One region of the Paenibacillus sp. WC2504 genome, then DNA from elsewhere that is predicted to be linked to it. Evidence: riboswitches for the same ligand, from Rfam matches in the RefSeq annotation. Region 1 holds a riboswitch; the other holds the start of a gene.
What was found. Region 1 has a riboswitch for FMN ahead of ribD (bifunctional diaminohydroxyphosphoribosylaminopyrimidine deaminase/5-amino-6-(5-phosphoribosylamino)uracil reductase RibD). Riboswitches for the same ligand answer to the same signal wherever they lie in the genome.
Positions count from the first base shown of each region.

Region 2: another riboswitch for FMN. It lies ahead of ACUN27_RS03215 (DMT family transporter); the one in region 1 lies ahead of ribD (bifunctional diaminohydroxyphosphoribosylaminopyrimidine deaminase/5-amino-6-(5-phosphoribosylamino)uracil reductase RibD).

Region 1 is NZ_JBQZFH010000001.1:5,096,342-5,104,498, reverse strand. Features, by position in the region: gene ACUN27_RS23125 (stage V sporulation protein AA) at 1-225, shown strand, start outside; gene ACUN27_RS23120 (stage V sporulation protein AB) at 222-641, shown strand; gene ACUN27_RS23115 (spore germination protein) at 664-2,283, shown strand; gene lysA (diaminopimelate decarboxylase) at 2,449-3,780, shown strand; gene ACUN27_RS23105 (peptidylprolyl isomerase) at 3,961-4,392, shown strand; FMN riboswitch at 4,863-5,044, shown strand; gene ribD (bifunctional diaminohydroxyphosphoribosylaminopyrimidine deaminase/5-amino-6-(5-phosphoribosylamino)uracil reductase RibD) at 5,279-6,388, shown strand; gene ribE (riboflavin synthase) at 6,405-7,076, shown strand; gene ACUN27_RS23090 (bifunctional 3,4-dihydroxy-2-butanone-4-phosphate synthase/GTP cyclohydrolase II) at 7,120-8,157, shown strand, end outside.
Region 2 is NZ_JBQZFH010000001.1:682,590-690,746, forward strand. Features, by position in the region: gene ACUN27_RS03195 (aminotransferase-like domain-containing protein) at 196-1,644, opposite strand; gene ACUN27_RS03200 (DMT family transporter) at 1,761-2,666, shown strand; gene ACUN27_RS03205 (CBO0543 family protein) at 2,789-3,337, shown strand; gene ACUN27_RS03210 (YjfB family protein) at 3,424-3,600, opposite strand; FMN riboswitch at 3,769-3,918, shown strand; gene ACUN27_RS03215 (DMT family transporter) at 4,082-5,011, shown strand; gene ACUN27_RS03220 (HAMP domain-containing sensor histidine kinase) at 5,097-6,713, opposite strand; gene ACUN27_RS03225 (response regulator transcription factor) at 6,710-7,405, opposite strand; gene ACUN27_RS03230 (hypothetical protein) at 7,513-8,157, opposite strand, start outside.

The DNA.
Region 1 (8,157 bases):
ATGACGGGTAAAAAGGTAGAGCATCCGCTCATTCTGCAAATTCCGTATTCCCTCGGCATAGGTGTCGGGATGGTGATCTTCTTCAACCATTTGTTTAAAAAGAAATTTAATGAGGAACCAAGTCCGCTAGAAGTCGAAATGTTCATGTATCAGGAGAATATAAACCATTATGTGATCACCGAAGAGTATATGAAAATTCATGAGGAAGGGGAGTCGAAGGGATGACTCTCCTTGGAGAAGTCCTTCTGATTGCTTTTATCGGTTTAGCGGGAGGAATTGCCGTGGGCAGCGGCATGGTGGCCTTCCTTGTCGTTCTGGACATTATTCCGAGGTTGGCGCAGATCACACGAACATTCTCAAAAATACGTGCCTATGAAGCTGCGGTTGTGTTAGGTTCCCTTTTGTTTACTTGGGTGGATTTTAGCGATATGAAGGTGCAGCTATTTCCAATAAGCGCTTCGCTCGTGGGACTATTTGCCGGCTGTTTTGTAGGGATGTTAGCAGCTGCGCTTACTGAAATTATTAATGTGCTGCCGATTCTTGCCAAGAGAGTGGGTATGGGTTCCTATATGATTTTGCTGCTGATGGCGATGATATTCGGCAAAGTGTTTGGATCCTTGTTTGAGTGGTTGTTTTATTAAGGAATGAAGGAGGCGCACGGACATGAAAGTGATCGTCAAAACAGGGAATGACCATGAACATGAACACGATAATGTGAACGAATCAAAAGAAAATTTAGATAAACTGGCGATTGATGAGGAAGGGAATTTATCCGAGTATAATCCAATCACGAATATGACGCCTGAAGAAAAAGAGTTGAAAATTCAGGAGGACATTCCGGATAACTTAGAGGATGTAAAACGAGTTCTGGAGGAGCGCGTTGGCCTCAATCGCAGCTTTGATCTTGTGCTTAGGGAAATGGTTTTCGGGTCCAAAAGAGTAGGGATCTTCTACTGTAACGGGTTCGTCAAGGATACAGTTTTATCCGATATTCTGACACGCCTTTCCTATGCCGGTGAAAAAAGTGTTAACCACCACACGGTCGAATCTTTCATGGATTATCTAATCCCTCATAATCAAGTCAAGTCCTACAAAAAAATGTCCGAAATCGTAGGGCAGGTGCTCATGGGTGGAACCGCACTCTTCATTGAAGGAGAAACGGCAGCCATCGCCATCGACGTTAAGAGCTATCCCGTTCGATCCATCGGCGAGCCGGATTTGGAGCGGGTTGTCAGAGGCTCAAGGGATGGTTTTGTCGAAACCTTATTATTGAACGTAACACTCGTTAGACGAAGAGTGCGCGATGAGCGGTTGAAACTGGAGATTATGCAAATTGGCAAACGAACGAAAACGGATGTCTGCATCGGTTATATCAACGATATTGCGAATGCGGATTTGGTCGATGCGATTAAAGAGAAAATTAGCGAAGTGAAGTTGGATGGTCTCCCCCTTGGCGAAAAGCAGCTGGAGGAAGCTATCGTTAATAAAGGCTGGAACCCGTATCCGATGGTGCGTTACTCAGAGCGCCCCGATGTTGTGTCCGCGCATTTGATGGAAGGACATGTGTGTTTGTTTGTAGATACGTCCCCAAGCGTTATGATATTGCCAACGACCTTCTTTCATCATGTGCAGCATGCAGAAGAATATAGACAAACGCCATTTATCGGCACTTATTTAAGGTGGGTGCGGTTCGCCGGTATTATGTCTTCCATTTTCCTGCTTCCGCTTTGGTTTATGATGGTGATGGATCCTTCTTTAAAACCTGCCGGACTTGAGTTTCTTGGGCCGCAGAAAGAGGGGACACTGCCGCTGCTAGTTCAATTCCTAATCGCCGATATTGGGATCGATCTGATGCGGATGGCCGCGGTGCATACCCCGTCTCCGCTCGCCACCGCCATGGGCTTGGTAGCAGCCATTCTGGTGGGGGATATAGCCGTTAAGACAGGTTTATTCATTAATGAAGTGATCCTGTATCTGGCTCTTGCCTCCATTGGGATGTTTGCTACACCAAGCTATGAACTAGGGCTTGCTAACCGGATCATACGGCTAGGACTGCTCATTGCCGTGGCTATCTTCCATGTCCCGGGTTTTGTTGTTGGATCGACGTTGTGGCTGCTCTGGCTGGCTACAAGAAAGTCCTTCAATGCCCCTTACATGTGGCCGCTCATTCCTTTCAATGCGAAAAGCTTCTTTGCGATTCTTCTTCGCCGTCCTGTACTGGCAGCCAAAACGCGGCTAAGCCTTACAAAACCGATTGACGGCACACGTCAACCCAAATCGTAATAAACTAAAAGGACAAGAGCATTCATCTTGTCCTTTTTACGATTTAGGGTAGCAAGGATATTGTCAAATGCGCTTTTCCTATGTTAATTTAAATAGTAATGCGCATTCGGCCGTTTGAGCGAAATATGAGCAGCAGCAGGTTCAGGGTGAGGGGGAAATGAAGCTATGTATTTGCATGGTACAAGTAAAATTAACGGTCAAGGTCACCTTGAAATCGGTGGTGTCGACGCAACGAAGCTGGTTGCTGAATATGGGACACCTTTATATGTGTTTGATGAAGCTCTTGTGCGTGAACGTTGCCGCGAGTTTGTAGATGCTTTCAAAGCGTCCGGTCTCAAATTCCAAGTGGCTTATGCGAGCAAAGCTTTCTGTGTGATGGCGATGTGCCGCATTGTTGAAGAAGAAGGCATGTCCCTCGATGTTGTATCGGACGGCGAGCTGTATACGGCTCTTCAAGCCGGGTTCCCGGCAGAGCGGATTCATTTCCACGGCAACAACAAAACAATTGACGAGATCGAGATGGCGATTGATGCGAAAATCGGCTGTTTCGTTGTAGATAATTTTATCGAGCTTCAAATGCTGAACGCCATTGCCGGTGAGAAACGTCAAAAAGTGAAGATTTTACTGCGCATCACACCTGGTGTTGAGGCACATACACATGAATATATTTCCACAGGCCAAACGGATTCCAAGTTCGGTTTCGATCTAGGCAACGGTTCCGCATTCCGCGCGGTGGAAGAGGCTTCCAAGCTGAGCCATTTGGAACTGCTCGGTATTCATTCTCATATCGGTTCGCAAATTTTTGAAGTGGAAGGCTTCCGCATGGCTGCCGAGAAAATGGCCAGCTTTGCCGTTCAAGTTCGTCAAGAAATTGACGTAACGTTCAAAGTCATTAACCTTGGCGGAGGCTTCGGTATCCGTTATGTGAACGAAGATACTCCGCTTCCTGTGTCCGTCTATGTGAAAGCTATTACGGATGCGATTAAAGACAATTTCGGACGCAACGAATATCCGCTTCCCGAAATCTGGGTGGAGCCGGGCCGCAGCATCGTTGGAGATGCAGGAACAACTTTGTACACCGTTGGAACGGCGAAAGATATTCCTGGCGTTCGTAAATATGTATCTGTCGATGGCGGAATGACGGATAACCCGCGCCCAGCCTTGTATGAGGCCGTGTATGAAGCTATGCTGGCGAACCGCGCAACCGAAGAGCCAACCGAGCTCGTATCGATTGCAGGCAAATGCTGTGAGAGCGGAGATATGCTGATCTGGGACGTGAACCTCCCGAAAGTGAACTCGGGCGATGTGCTTGCCGTCTCTTGCACAGGCGCATATAACTATGCGATGGCAAGTAATTACAATCGGATTCGCCGTCCAGGCGTAGTTTTTGTGAGCGAGGGGCAAAGCGATCTCGTCGTGAAGCGCGAGACGTTCGACAATATTGTCGGGAACGATCTAATTCCAGCAAGAATGAAACAAGTGAGCAAAACGGTTTAACATAGCATACAGCTGGATTTCCAGGCTGAGTAAGGGCTATCCCTCAGTTCTTCAGGACTTGAGGGATAGTTTTTTTGGCTTGCGGGAACTAGCTTTCTATACTCAACTGAAAAGGCAAATTTGTGAAATGCATCTTTTCATAGTAGAATAAGATATTATTGTCTAAAGGAGTGGACCACAATGGCCAAACAAGCAAAAATTAAACTAGCAGGCGGTGGCGAAGTTCTAATCGATCTTTTCGAAAAAGACGCGCCTAATACCGTTGCCAATTTTGAAAAATTAGCAAACTCCGGTTTCTACAACGGACTTGTTTTTCATCGCGTAATCCCAGGATTCGTGGCACAAGGCGGTTGTCCATCCGGCACAGGAACTGGTGGCCCAGGCTACCAAATCAACTGTGAAATCAACCCGAACAAACATGAGCGCGGCTCCTTGGCTATGGCTCATGCAGGCAGAAACACAGGTGGAAGCCAATTCTACATCGCTTACCAACCACAGCCTCACCTTGATGGACAACATACTGTATTCGGTAAAGTGTCCAAAGGTATGGAACTAGTTGATGCTTTCAAAGGCAGAGACTTGATGGAAAAAGTAGAAGTTGTAGAAGTTTAATACGAAAACATCGAAGAGCCTGCTGACAATCGTCAGCAGGTTTTTTTATTAGAGGGAGCTGCAGTATGGTGCTTCAACGGGAGCTGCGGGACGTAAGCTAACGGACAGAGATGACCATATTTCACAGAAATAAGGCTCTATGAAAATTTAACGGACACGAGAGCCGCTATTTACGATCATTGCGATAAAAATGGCCGTGAATTGACCCGATAACGACTCTGGAGTCCGTTAGAGCTGAGAAATGCTGATTTAACGGGAATAGCGGCTGTGAGGTCCGTTAAATGAAGGCAGAACTTGCGCACGCGATGCCAGTATTTTCCATTCAGAAGGGAGGGAACATTAGGTTAACATAGGCGGAATCGGGTTGAGGCGGCGCAAAAAGAGTCGGTTTTTGTAGGGCGAGGTAAAATAGACCTTGCTTTTTCGATGAGTGAGTGATAAATTTTTCATAAGTTACTTTTCATATGTGTGCAAACCTTCGGGGCGTGGTGAAATTCCACACCGGCGGTGATTTGATAGCAGGCTGGTTTGGCTGCTTTCGATTAGTCCGTGACCCGTTTTGAAGCTAGCGGTACCTGACATACAGCTTCGCTACGGCTGACCCGGTGAGAATCCGGGACCGACAGTATAGTCTGGATGGGAGAAGGAATACGCGAACATTAGATTCGCTATGCATACTTGTACATTTTTTCACGAGAACAAAAATTCGGCAGGTCTATGCTTTGGCATGGATACGTCGTGCTTGTTTGATTTGATCAAAAATGCAGCAAGTGTGGATGGATGAAGCTTCTTCGTGTTACCTAAACAATCTCTGGCCCCTATCCGATATGCGGAGGGGTCTTTTTGCATTCTATTTCAAAATAGCTTGGAAAGGCAGTGAACACACATGCATGTCTTGAATGATGAAGCTTATATGAGGCTCGCTCTGCAAATGGCTGAGAGTGCTCTTGGCCAAACAGGGATTAATCCGGTTGTTGGATGCGTTCTGGTAAAAGACGGGCGTATCGTGGGGATGGGAGCGCATCTGAAGCGCGGACATGGCCATGCTGAGGTTCTTGCTTTGCAGATGGCTGGCGAGGAAGCCAAGGGCAGCACGGCGTATGTCACACTTGAACCGTGCAGCCACTTCGGCAAAACGCCGCCTTGCAGCGACCGTCTCATTGAGGCCGGTGTTGCGCGCGTTGTCGTTGCGGGTACCGACCCGAACCCGCAGGTTGCGGGCACGGGAATCGCCAAACTGCGTGCCCATGGCATAGACGTGTCCGTCGGGCTGCTGGGAGAGGAAGCCTCGGCCATGAACGAGGCTTTCAATAAATACATCGTCACGCGTATGCCTTTCGTGACGATGAAAACAGCGAGCACGCTCGACGGCCGCATTGCCTCGAAAACAGGCGACAGCAAATGGATTACGTCGCCTGCATCGCGCGCATTCGTGCATACCCTGCGCCATCGGCATCAGGGGATCATGGTCGGCGTCGACACCGTCATCGCCGACGACCCGCGCTTAAGCGCGCGCGGCGACGTACCGGCTGTACAGCCGGTACGGATTGTCGCGGACTCGCGCTTGCGAGTCCCGCTGGGCGCCCAGGTGCTCACCGAGCAGGATCGTCAGCCGACGATCCTGCTCGCCACCGCACAGGCGCCCGCAGAGCGGCGTGCCGCGCTGGAAGCGCGCGGCATCACGGTCCTCACCTGCGGAGACGGCCCGCAGGTGGATCTGACGCTCGCCATGAAGCAGCTCGGCGAGCGAGAGATCGGCTCCATCCTCCTCGAGGGTGGAGGTAAGCTTAGTGGCGCCATGCTGGAGCGGCGCCTGCTGGATAAGCTGGTGCTGATGTTTGCGCCGAAAATTATCGGCGGCGGGCAAGCAGCACCTATGAACATCAGCTTCGAAGGCTTCGCGAAGATGGATGACGCAATTACGCTCGACCGGTTAAAGGTCGAGCAGTTCGGACCGGATGTATGCCTAACCGGGTATCCGGTTTTTAAGAGCTAACGAATGGAGGGCTGTCATGTTTACCGGCATTATTGAAGAAATCGGCCACATGCGCCGCATTCATAGCGTAGGTCAAGCTATGGTATTAACGATTGGCGCAAGAAAGATCCTTGAGGATGTTCATCTAGGAGACAGCATTTCGGTGAATGGCGTTTGTCTGACGGTCATTTCGTTTGACAACGAATCTTTCTCCGTAGACGTGATGCCGGAAACTTACCGCAAGACGAATTTGCGCAAGCTGCAAGCCGGAACGCGCGTGAATTTGGAGCGAGCGATGGCGGCGAACGGCCGTTTCGGCGGTCACATTGTGCAAGGACATGTAGATTCAACAGCAACGATTATTTCGCGGATTCCAGAAGAAAATGCGGTTGTTTATCGGTTCGAACCGGAGGATAAACACATTTTCCGATATATTATAGCTGGCGGCTCGATCACCATTGACGGGATCTCCCTTACGGTTGTCGATGTCACAGAACGCGATCTGGCGGTTTCCATTATTCCGCATACACTGGCTCAAACCGTTCTGCATGATAAAAAAGCAGGAGATACTATTAACATGGAATGCGATGTTCTGGGCAAATATATGGAACGACTGCTAAAGTTCGGTCCTGCTGATGCCTCAGCGGGTAACGGTAAAAAGCAAAGTACGCTATCAGCAAGCTTTCTGGCGGATCATGGCTTTATGTAAGGGTAATTAGCTTACAAAGATAGTTCGGTTAGGAGAGGTGAATATGACAGAAATAAAATTCAGCACGATCGAAGAGGCACTGAAAGATCTCAGTTTAGGGAAAGTAATTATCGCTGTGGATGACGAAGATCGCGAGAACGAAGGGGATTTTATTGCACTGGCGGATAAAACGACCCCGGAAGTGATTAATTTCATGATCAAAGAAGGCCGCGGGCTAGTTTGCACGCCGATTACGGAAGAACGGGCGAAAGAGCTTGACTTGCCGCCGATGGTCGCTAGAAATACCGATTATCATGGCACTGCCTTTACCGTTTCTGTAGACCATGTTGAGACGAGTACGGGGATTTCCGCACATGAGCGTTCAAGAACGGTTATGGGCTTGATCGATCCGGATACGAAACCGCAGGATTTCCGGAGACCAGGTCATATTTTCCCGTTAATCGCCAAAAAAGGCGGCGTACTTCGCAGAGCCGGACATACAGAAGCAGCGGTTGATTTGGCTGTTTTATGCGGCTCCTATCCTGCCGCAGTCATTTGTGAAGTCATCAAGGAAGACGGAACGATGGCTCGGGTTCCAGACCTGATGGAAATCGCTAAGAAACATGAGTTGTGCATCATTACGATTCAAGATTTGATTCACTATCGCAATCAACAGGAGAAATTGGTTGAGCGTGAAGTTGAAATTAAGCTGCCTACGCATTTCGGCACTTTTAAAGCAATCGCCTATACGAATCAACTGGATAACAAAGAGCATGTTGCCCTTGTCAAAGGAACAATTGATCCTTCCAAACCAACGCTGGTTCGTGTGCATTCCGAGTGTTTAACTGGCGATGTTTTCCATTCACATCGCTGCGATTGCGGTCCTCAACTCGATGCTGCATTAAAACAGATTGATGAAGAGGGCAATGGTGTATTATTATATATGCGACAGGAAGGTCGCGGCATCGGTCTGATCAACAAATTAAAAGCTTATGCTTTGCAAGAGCAGGGATTAGACACTGTAGAAGCGAATATTAAGCTTGGATTCGCTCCAGATCTTCGTGATTATGGCATTGGCGCGCAAATCTTGAAAGATCTTGGC
Region 2 (8,157 bases), 4.4 Mb from region 1:
AGTGGTAGTTCTTCCAACTATTTCAATCCCCAGACAGGCGAGGCACGAAGTAACGGTAGATTTTCCAGTTATCTCAGCTGAGACACGTTGTTATGCTCATGCCCAGCTTATGTTCCAGCTCCTGCGCCTCCTTGTGCTCAAGCTTCCGCATCTCCTCGTGCTCAAGCTCCCATTCCCACTCCTGCTAACCTCATACTAGCATTCGCCATCGCTCGCATAACGCCCCGCAATAGCGATAAGCCGTCTAACACCATCCCGTAAATGCTCCTCATTCACGAAGGAATAGCTTAAACGGATCCAGGAGCTCATCTCCCTGAGCGGATCGCAGATCACGCCAGGTACGAAGGAGACCGATTGCCGGAGGCACTCCTTCAGCAGCTGCTCAACCGGGATATGGTCCGGAAGCTGGATCCATAGGTTGAAGCCACCCTGTGGGCTAACCCAGCGCCATCCGGTGGAGATTAGCTCCTGCTCTACAATTTCTTTTCGGATCTGCAGAGCAATGCGCAGTTTCTCCAAATGCTGCTGCATTCGAGGAGATTCGAAATAATGCAGGAACATTTTCTGATTGACGAGCGGTGTGCCGTTGTCAGCTAATGATTTGGCGGTGATGAGCGATTGGATGACATGCAGGCCTCCCATGACGGCGCAAATTCGCAGCCCAGGCGCGATATATTTGCTAAAACTGCGGAGATACACGACCCAACCTTCCGTGTCATAGGTCAGCATAGGCTGAGGAGGAGGTTGGTCCATGTACATCTCGTGAATAGCGTCATCTTCAATCAGCAGACAGCGATAGCGTTCAGCTAGTTCAACGAGCTGCTTGCGCTGTGCGGACGGAACCGTATACCCGGTAGGATTATGAAAGGTAGGATTCATATAAAACAGCCGTGGTTTATGCTTCTCCATAAGCTTCTCGAGTTTCACCAGATCATAGCCGTCCGGGTTGATCTCGACAGGAATAAACCGCGCCCCCTGTTGGCGGAAAATATCAAGCGCTGCACTATACGTCGGCCGCTCAACCAAGATCGGATCCATGGGGCGGATATAGATCCGTGAGATGAGGTCGATGGCCTGCTGACCGCCTGTGGTAATCAAAAGATCGCTTGCAGCGAGCTGGAGGTTATGATGCCGAACCATGTAACGGCAGAGATACTCGCGAAGCTCCTCATCCCCTTGTGCGTTGGAGTAGGTACCCATGAGCTTAGGATAAATGTCGAAAACCTTTTTTACATGTTCGGACAAAAAAAGATTCGGCAGCAAGTTGGGATCGATCAAAGCTTGCGAGAATTGGTATGTGACAGGGATTTGCTGGATTTCTGACAGCGAGTTTTTTAAAGGGTTGGACGTTGTGAATGAATGACCTCTTTCCGCATGCTCCGTCGGGGATTGCTCCTCCGTCTTGCAAGGACTTACGTAATAACCGGATTTCTCTTTGACGTAAACTTTCTGATGCTGCTTCAGCAGCTGATAAGCACGAAAAACTGTCAGCCTATGCACCTGCAGCTCTTCGGCAAGACGCCGGATGGAGGGGAGCTTGTCATGGGCTTGCCACTCGCCGCGATCCATGCGGGTAACCATATACTCATAAGCTTGCCTGAAAAGCAGATTAGCTTCTTTTCCAGATGTTCCTGGCGTCTTCATCCGATTTTCCCCCTCTGTTTACTCTATGATACAACAATCATTAGAAAACTGTTCTAGTGTTACACATCTGATCTGTTGCTTACCTAGTATGATACATACCAAGAGGGGGAACAGTCATGATTATTTTTAATTATTTGCTTATCTGTCTAATTTTTGGCACGACATTTCTGGCGATTAAGGTCGGGGTGGATGCGTCAGCGCCGCCATTTTTTTCAGCAGGCTTGAGGTTTTTTATTGCAGGGATGCTTTTGTTCGGTTGGTTATTGTGGCGGAAAAAAGCGACCCTAGCTCTTTTATTTCGCAAAGAAATGCTGCTAACAGGCATCGGTCTTACATTTGGCACATTCTCAACTTTGTATTGGGCGGAGCAATATGTTTCTTCCGGGATTGCGGCCGTTTTATCGGCTACTGGACCGATTATGATTCTCATGCTCCAAACCTTCGTGTTGCGTCTGAAGACGACAATGCTCTCTGTATTTGGCTGCATACTCGGCTTTGCAGGTATTATCATCCTCTTGCTGCCACAACTTGCGGTATCCGCCAACATCATTTGGGTGATCGGGAGCGTGGCGATTCTGGTCGGAGAACTGTTCTATTGTATGGGAGCTCTATATTCCAAAAAGGTCATTCAGCAATTTCCTGAGGCATCGCCGATTGCGCTGAACGCGGCGCAGATGATATGCGGAGGGTTGCTGCTGCTGATTCTTTCATTTTTTACAGAACCTGTGGACGTTCACAGCTTATTTTCTCCAAAAGCAGCCGGCTCTCTACTGTATTTAATCGTGATTGGCTCTATGGTAGGACATAGTCTGTTCTATTGGTTAGTGGCCAAAACGAATCCGGTTTTTCCAGCGACATGGCTGTACATTTCTCCATTGATTGCCCTGGCGGTGGGGGTCGTGTTTTATGGTGAGAGCATCACTTGGGTCACAGCTGTAGGCGTGGTAACTGTTATTGCCGGGACGATTTGTGCGAATCTGGATAGCTTGAAACCATTGATGCAACGGCGAAAAACGGCGTGAGTGCGAAGAATGGTAAGTCAATTGCGTTCTGTTTCATATGAAACAACATTTATAGAAATAATAACCACAGGAGCACAGGGTTGAACGGAGGCAGCACAAGTTTGATGGAATGGAGCTAAGTGATGGGTCACATAACAGCGTTGATCAGTTCATATTTGCCTGTAGTCATTGCCTTGTTATGCTTGATTGCAGCTTGGTTTTTAGGGGATTGGAGAAACTGGAAGACCTATTATCCAACTATTCTTTTTGCCATCTGCGTGGATTTTCTCATTAGCCTTCTAAGCTATAATTTCTCGCTATGGGAATTTCATAAATCCGCGGTAACGCCTAACCATACCATCGCAGATTTTATGATTGCTTTTACTAATCTACCGTGCATTGTAATGGTGTACTTACACAAATATCCACTTAAGTCGCGTCCGCTGAGACAAGTGGTCTATATTGCCATTTGGTCGGCTGTATTTACCTGCATTGAAGGACTATTTCTGTTAATAAAAATGCTTACTTATCATAACAACTGGAATTTTTGGTGGTCAATTGCGGTTTGGGTTTTCATGTTCATTGGGCTGCGGTTGCATTTTACGAGGCCGTTATGGGCGTGGTTGCTGTGTTTAGTAGGTGTGGTTTTCTTGATTCTATATTTCCATATTCCGATTGCTAAAATGAAATAATGGCAGCGTGGCAGATGTCACGATTATACAACATCAATAGCAAAAAAGAAGGAGAATTCTTCATTCTCCTTCTCCAAAGGGTAAAACTAGACACTAATATCTAGATTCCCACCCAAGTTTGGTTGAACACTTTGTTGCATCATTTGTACCATTTGCTGAGCTTGTTGCGTGGATTGATCTTTAGCCATGCTAAGAACCCGTATTTGTACAGCTTGAGCTAAGCTGCCCTGAGCTACGGACATGGAAAGCGCAGGAACGTCCATGAGTCTCCTCCTTTATGATTGATAGGCTAACAAGTTATATATCGGAAAATGAGTGGAAATATCTTAGCTTATAGCAAGGATGAAAAATCCTTGCTTTTTTTATTTTATGGTGCTAATATTCAGGAATAAATATCACTTATGTTTTGTAAGTGACCACAAACTGAATAATTGAACCTTCGGGGCAGGGTGCAATTCCCTACCGGCGGTGAGGATACGTGTATATGTATCTCAAGCCCGCGACTCCCGGCCTGTTAGGCTGGGACTGACTTGGTGAGATTCCAGGGCCGACGGTTATAGTCCGGATGGGAGAAGGTGAAAAACAGCTTGTCAAAAACTCAGGTATTTGACAGGTCTGTTTGTCAATGCCCCCGCTGATCATGAAGCGGGGGCATTGTCTCTTTTCAGAGGGTTCAATTCAAAAATTCCTTAGGAGGTTTTTGAATTGGAAAATGTATTTAAGCTAGGAACAAAGCACGCGAATGTGGTTTCAGCGCGCTCAGGGGGCATTAGCGGAGTTTGGTATGTGGCGCTAGGTGCTACGCTTTGGGGGCTCGACCCGCTCTTTCGGATCTTGCTGTTAAAAAGCTTTTCTTCCGCGCAAATCGTATTTATTGAGCACTTGCTCCTTGCCTGCTACGCGCTGCCAATACTCGTGAAGTACCGGAAAACCTTGATTGGTAAGCTGTCGCTAGGAGTCATCGGCGCGTTGCTGTTCATCTCTTGGGGCGGGTCGGCGATAGCAACGATTTTGTTTACAGCCGCATTCTCGCATGGTAATGCGAACGCGATTTTACTTTTACAGAAATTACAGCCCTTATTTGCTATTATTTTAGCTCGCGTGATGCTCAAAGAGACGCTGCCTTCTAAATTTTTTGCTTATATTGCGGTGGCGCTGCTAGGCACGTATTTGCTGACATTCGGCTTTTCGTCGCCAGAGATGGGCCTCAAAGATTTGGGTACCCTAAGCTGCTTATTTTCAATTCTTGCAGCCAGCTTATGGGGCGGATCGACGGTCATGGGCAAGTTCTTGCTGCAGAAAAAACTGGATTTCCCCATTGTTACTTCGCTGCGTTTCCTGCTTGCCATCCCATTGCTGACAGTCGTACTTGTGGCTAGCGGCGATGCTTGGCACGTAACCGGAACTAGCGGCGGCTTGATACTTATTGCCGTTAACATGTTATTCCAGGCGTTTTTCCCGGGCTTGCTCTCCATGCTCCTCTATTATAAGGGGCTGTCCTCGACCAAGGCGTTTTTCGCCACGTTGGCGGAGCTTGCGTTCCCCGCGGTTGGCGTCTGCGTGAACTGGCTTGTCTTCGGGCAAAAGCTAACCGTAGGACAGCTCGCCGGCTTCATCGTTATTTGGCTCACCTTGTGGGTCATGAGCCGCAATCAAAGCAAATCGGCGGCATAAAAACTCAAGAAAGAGGCTCTCCCTCGGTCACATGATGACCATGGGAAGCCTCTTTTGTTTGCCTCTCGACGTTTTCGCCGACATCTCACGAAACCTTCGGGACCTTGAGTTTACTATCCATTTGCGCTGTTTCCCCAGGCTCAAGGTAAAAGGCAACCCCGCCTCGCTCATTCGCGGCCCGCACCGTCATACCGTGATGGTCCATGATCTGCTTCACGATGGCAAGACCAAGCCCGAACTGGCCGTCCCCGCCAGAACGGAAGGGCTCAAAGAGGCTGTCCGCGATCGCTTGATCGAGCGGCGGACCATCGTTGCTGATCTGCAGCCGCGAGAATCCGGCTGCAGCTTCCTTGCCATCGCCATGGGATGACGGCGTGAGGAGAATCCGGATTCCGCTTTTGGCATAGCGGAGCTGGTTGTCGAGCATGTTCTCCAAGGCGATTTTCCATTGATCGGGATCGCCATGCAGAGTAGCGGGAGGGAGCTCCATCTCCCACTCGATTTCAGGACGGCGATAGCGCAGCCGTTCAACCACGTCTTCAATGACCTCGTGCAGCTCGAAAGGGCGGAACGGCTTCTCGCGAGCGGTGACATAGTTCAGCTTGTTGAGCAGCAGCAGGTCGCGAATCCGCTTCTCGAGGCGCTCGCCTTCCTTCAGAATGACGCCTAAGCTTTCGCCTAAGGTCCCTTTCGGGAAAACGCCGTCGAGAATGGACTGGGCATAGCTGCGGATCACCATGACCGGGGTCTTCAGTTCGTGAGAAGTATGCTGAAGGAAAAATTGCTGCGCGCGGTCCTGGCGCACGAGACGCTGCCGCATCGCTTCAATCGCTTTGGCCAGACGTCCTACTTCATCTTTGCGCCCGGTTTCAATCGGGTCATGCCAATCTCGTTCAGCCATACGCCCAACGTGCTGCTCCATCAGAACGAGCGGACGAGTGAAATACCGCGCGATGATCAGACAGGGCAGCCATGAAATCACGATGAGACCAACCATCATCAGCATAAGTCTGCCGAACATGGTCATGACTAGGTCATTGCGATAATTGCCCCAGGCATAGGAAACGATAAAGTTGGGTTGGCCCTGAACAACTTCTTTGCGAATCACGTAAAAGATACTTTTCTTATCAATGATGGTCGTATACTTGGCAACGGGCTGTTTTTGGGCAAAAGCATCCTGTTCCATGGCTTGCATGAACGGCTCTCCGCTCGTGAAAGATTTGCTAAGGGCCAGTGACTCTTGGGTTCCGCTAATCGTAAAGTGCCGGATTGCCGGAGCGCTCAAGGTTGCTGTAAAGGGAGACATCACCTTCGTTGCAATAGAGGCTTCCAATGGGGTAGCAGATATAGCGCTGCCCATTTGTATGCTAGTCGCCTTCGGCATTGTTTCCGTTTCTGAGGCATCAGCATCAGGGATAGCTTGATTGATAGGTGTCAACGTTTTTACATTCGTTATGATATCCGTCATTTGCTCGGTTGTACCCTTGGTTGCCAGCGTTAGGGTCGGTGCCGCCAACGTCGTAGCTTCCATGCGAAGCCCACTTTGCGTATCCAGTAAAATATCGTACAGCTGCTCTGTAAAAAAACCTTTCAACGTCCAAGGCAGCAGAACGGCAAGCAGCGTAAAAATAAGCAGCGTCAAAGCCGCGAATGCTCCCCAAAGCTTCATGGCCAGCGGCCATTGTCCTAATCGAAGCGTCATGCTTTCACCATCCTGTACCCGTATCCATATACGGTTTCTAAACGCAGTTCCGGCAGCTTGCGGCGAAGTCTTCGTACCAAATCATCCACGACCCGGTCTGTTCCGAAGTAGTCGATTCCCCAAACAGCTTGGAGCACTTGTTCACGCTCTAGCACTTGCCCATGATGGCTCACCAAATATAGCAGCAGCTCAAATTCCTTGGAGGTCAGCTCCAGTTTGGTGCCATCCTCTGCAGTTACTGTGCGTGCTTGCTCATCGATCAAATAAGGAGCCACATTCAGCTTCGTGCGGCGTTCCAGCTGTGCAGGCATCAGGCCGGCAGGGTGTCCGCCGTACACGCGCTCCAGCAGCTTGCGAGTGCGAATGACAAGCTCGCGAGGTAAAAAAGGCTTGGCCAAGTAGTCATCGCTACCCATCTCCAGGCCAACGATTCGATCGATATCCGCATCTCGCGCCGATATGAAAATAACGGGCTGCGCCGGCTGATCCGCCTTAATCTCGCGCATAAGCTGATAGCCGTCTACGCCGGGGAGCATGATATCGAGGACCCACAAGTCCGGCCGCTCGGATATAGCGGATCTTGCCGAGGTCCCGTCAGCGAACGAACGCACTTGCCACCCCTCTTTCTCCAAATAGGCGGCCAGTACGCCCCTGAGATGCTCTTCGTCTTCTACTAAATGAATGCGATACATGCAGATTTCTCCTTTTTTCTACTCAGCGATGGGGAAAAGGTGGAGCCGTTCGCATAATTTTGCGTTCGGTCCACCGGAAAAGTCAACTTGCTTTTATCTATAAAAAGTTAGTTAGATTCTTCAGCTTTCTCTGCTGATTTCTCATCTGCTTTGGCAGCTTGTTCTTTCAATGTTTTTGCGAAGTTGCGCAGCGATTCCGTTTCTTTTTTGTAATCCGTGAGCAGCTCAGGCAACAGGCTTTGGATCGTAGCTGCATCGACAGCTTCGACAGCTTCCGCTAGCTTTTGTTGGCGCTTGAACGCTTCGGATGATTCTGCTTTAATTATATCACCAGAGATAGCTGTTCCCTCAAGTGGAAGTGCTTGGATGGTCGCGGTAGCGTCCGCGCCGTCTTTGATAACGGTGAACTTCATTGCTTCTTTACTTGGGAGCAATTGAGCCGCTTCGCCGTCAGGTAAAGTTGGAGCCGGTTGAGCAGGATCGAGTTTGAACATTTTAGTTTCCAACGTACCTGGCGTAGCTGGCTGAATTGTAGCTGCGCTTTTGATCACCATTGTTTTGGCAAAAGCAGGCTTCGGCATCTCGCTTTCAGCTTGTTTCCGATCCTCTAACGCTTGTTTCCATGCAGTCAAGCTCTCCGGAGCATAGTTGCTGACCAATAGCTTCAAATAGTTACGCTCATGAGCTGGTTGCAGCAACAGGCTGCCTGAGACCGAGTGCAGCTGAACCGCGCTGGTTGCCATTACCGGTGT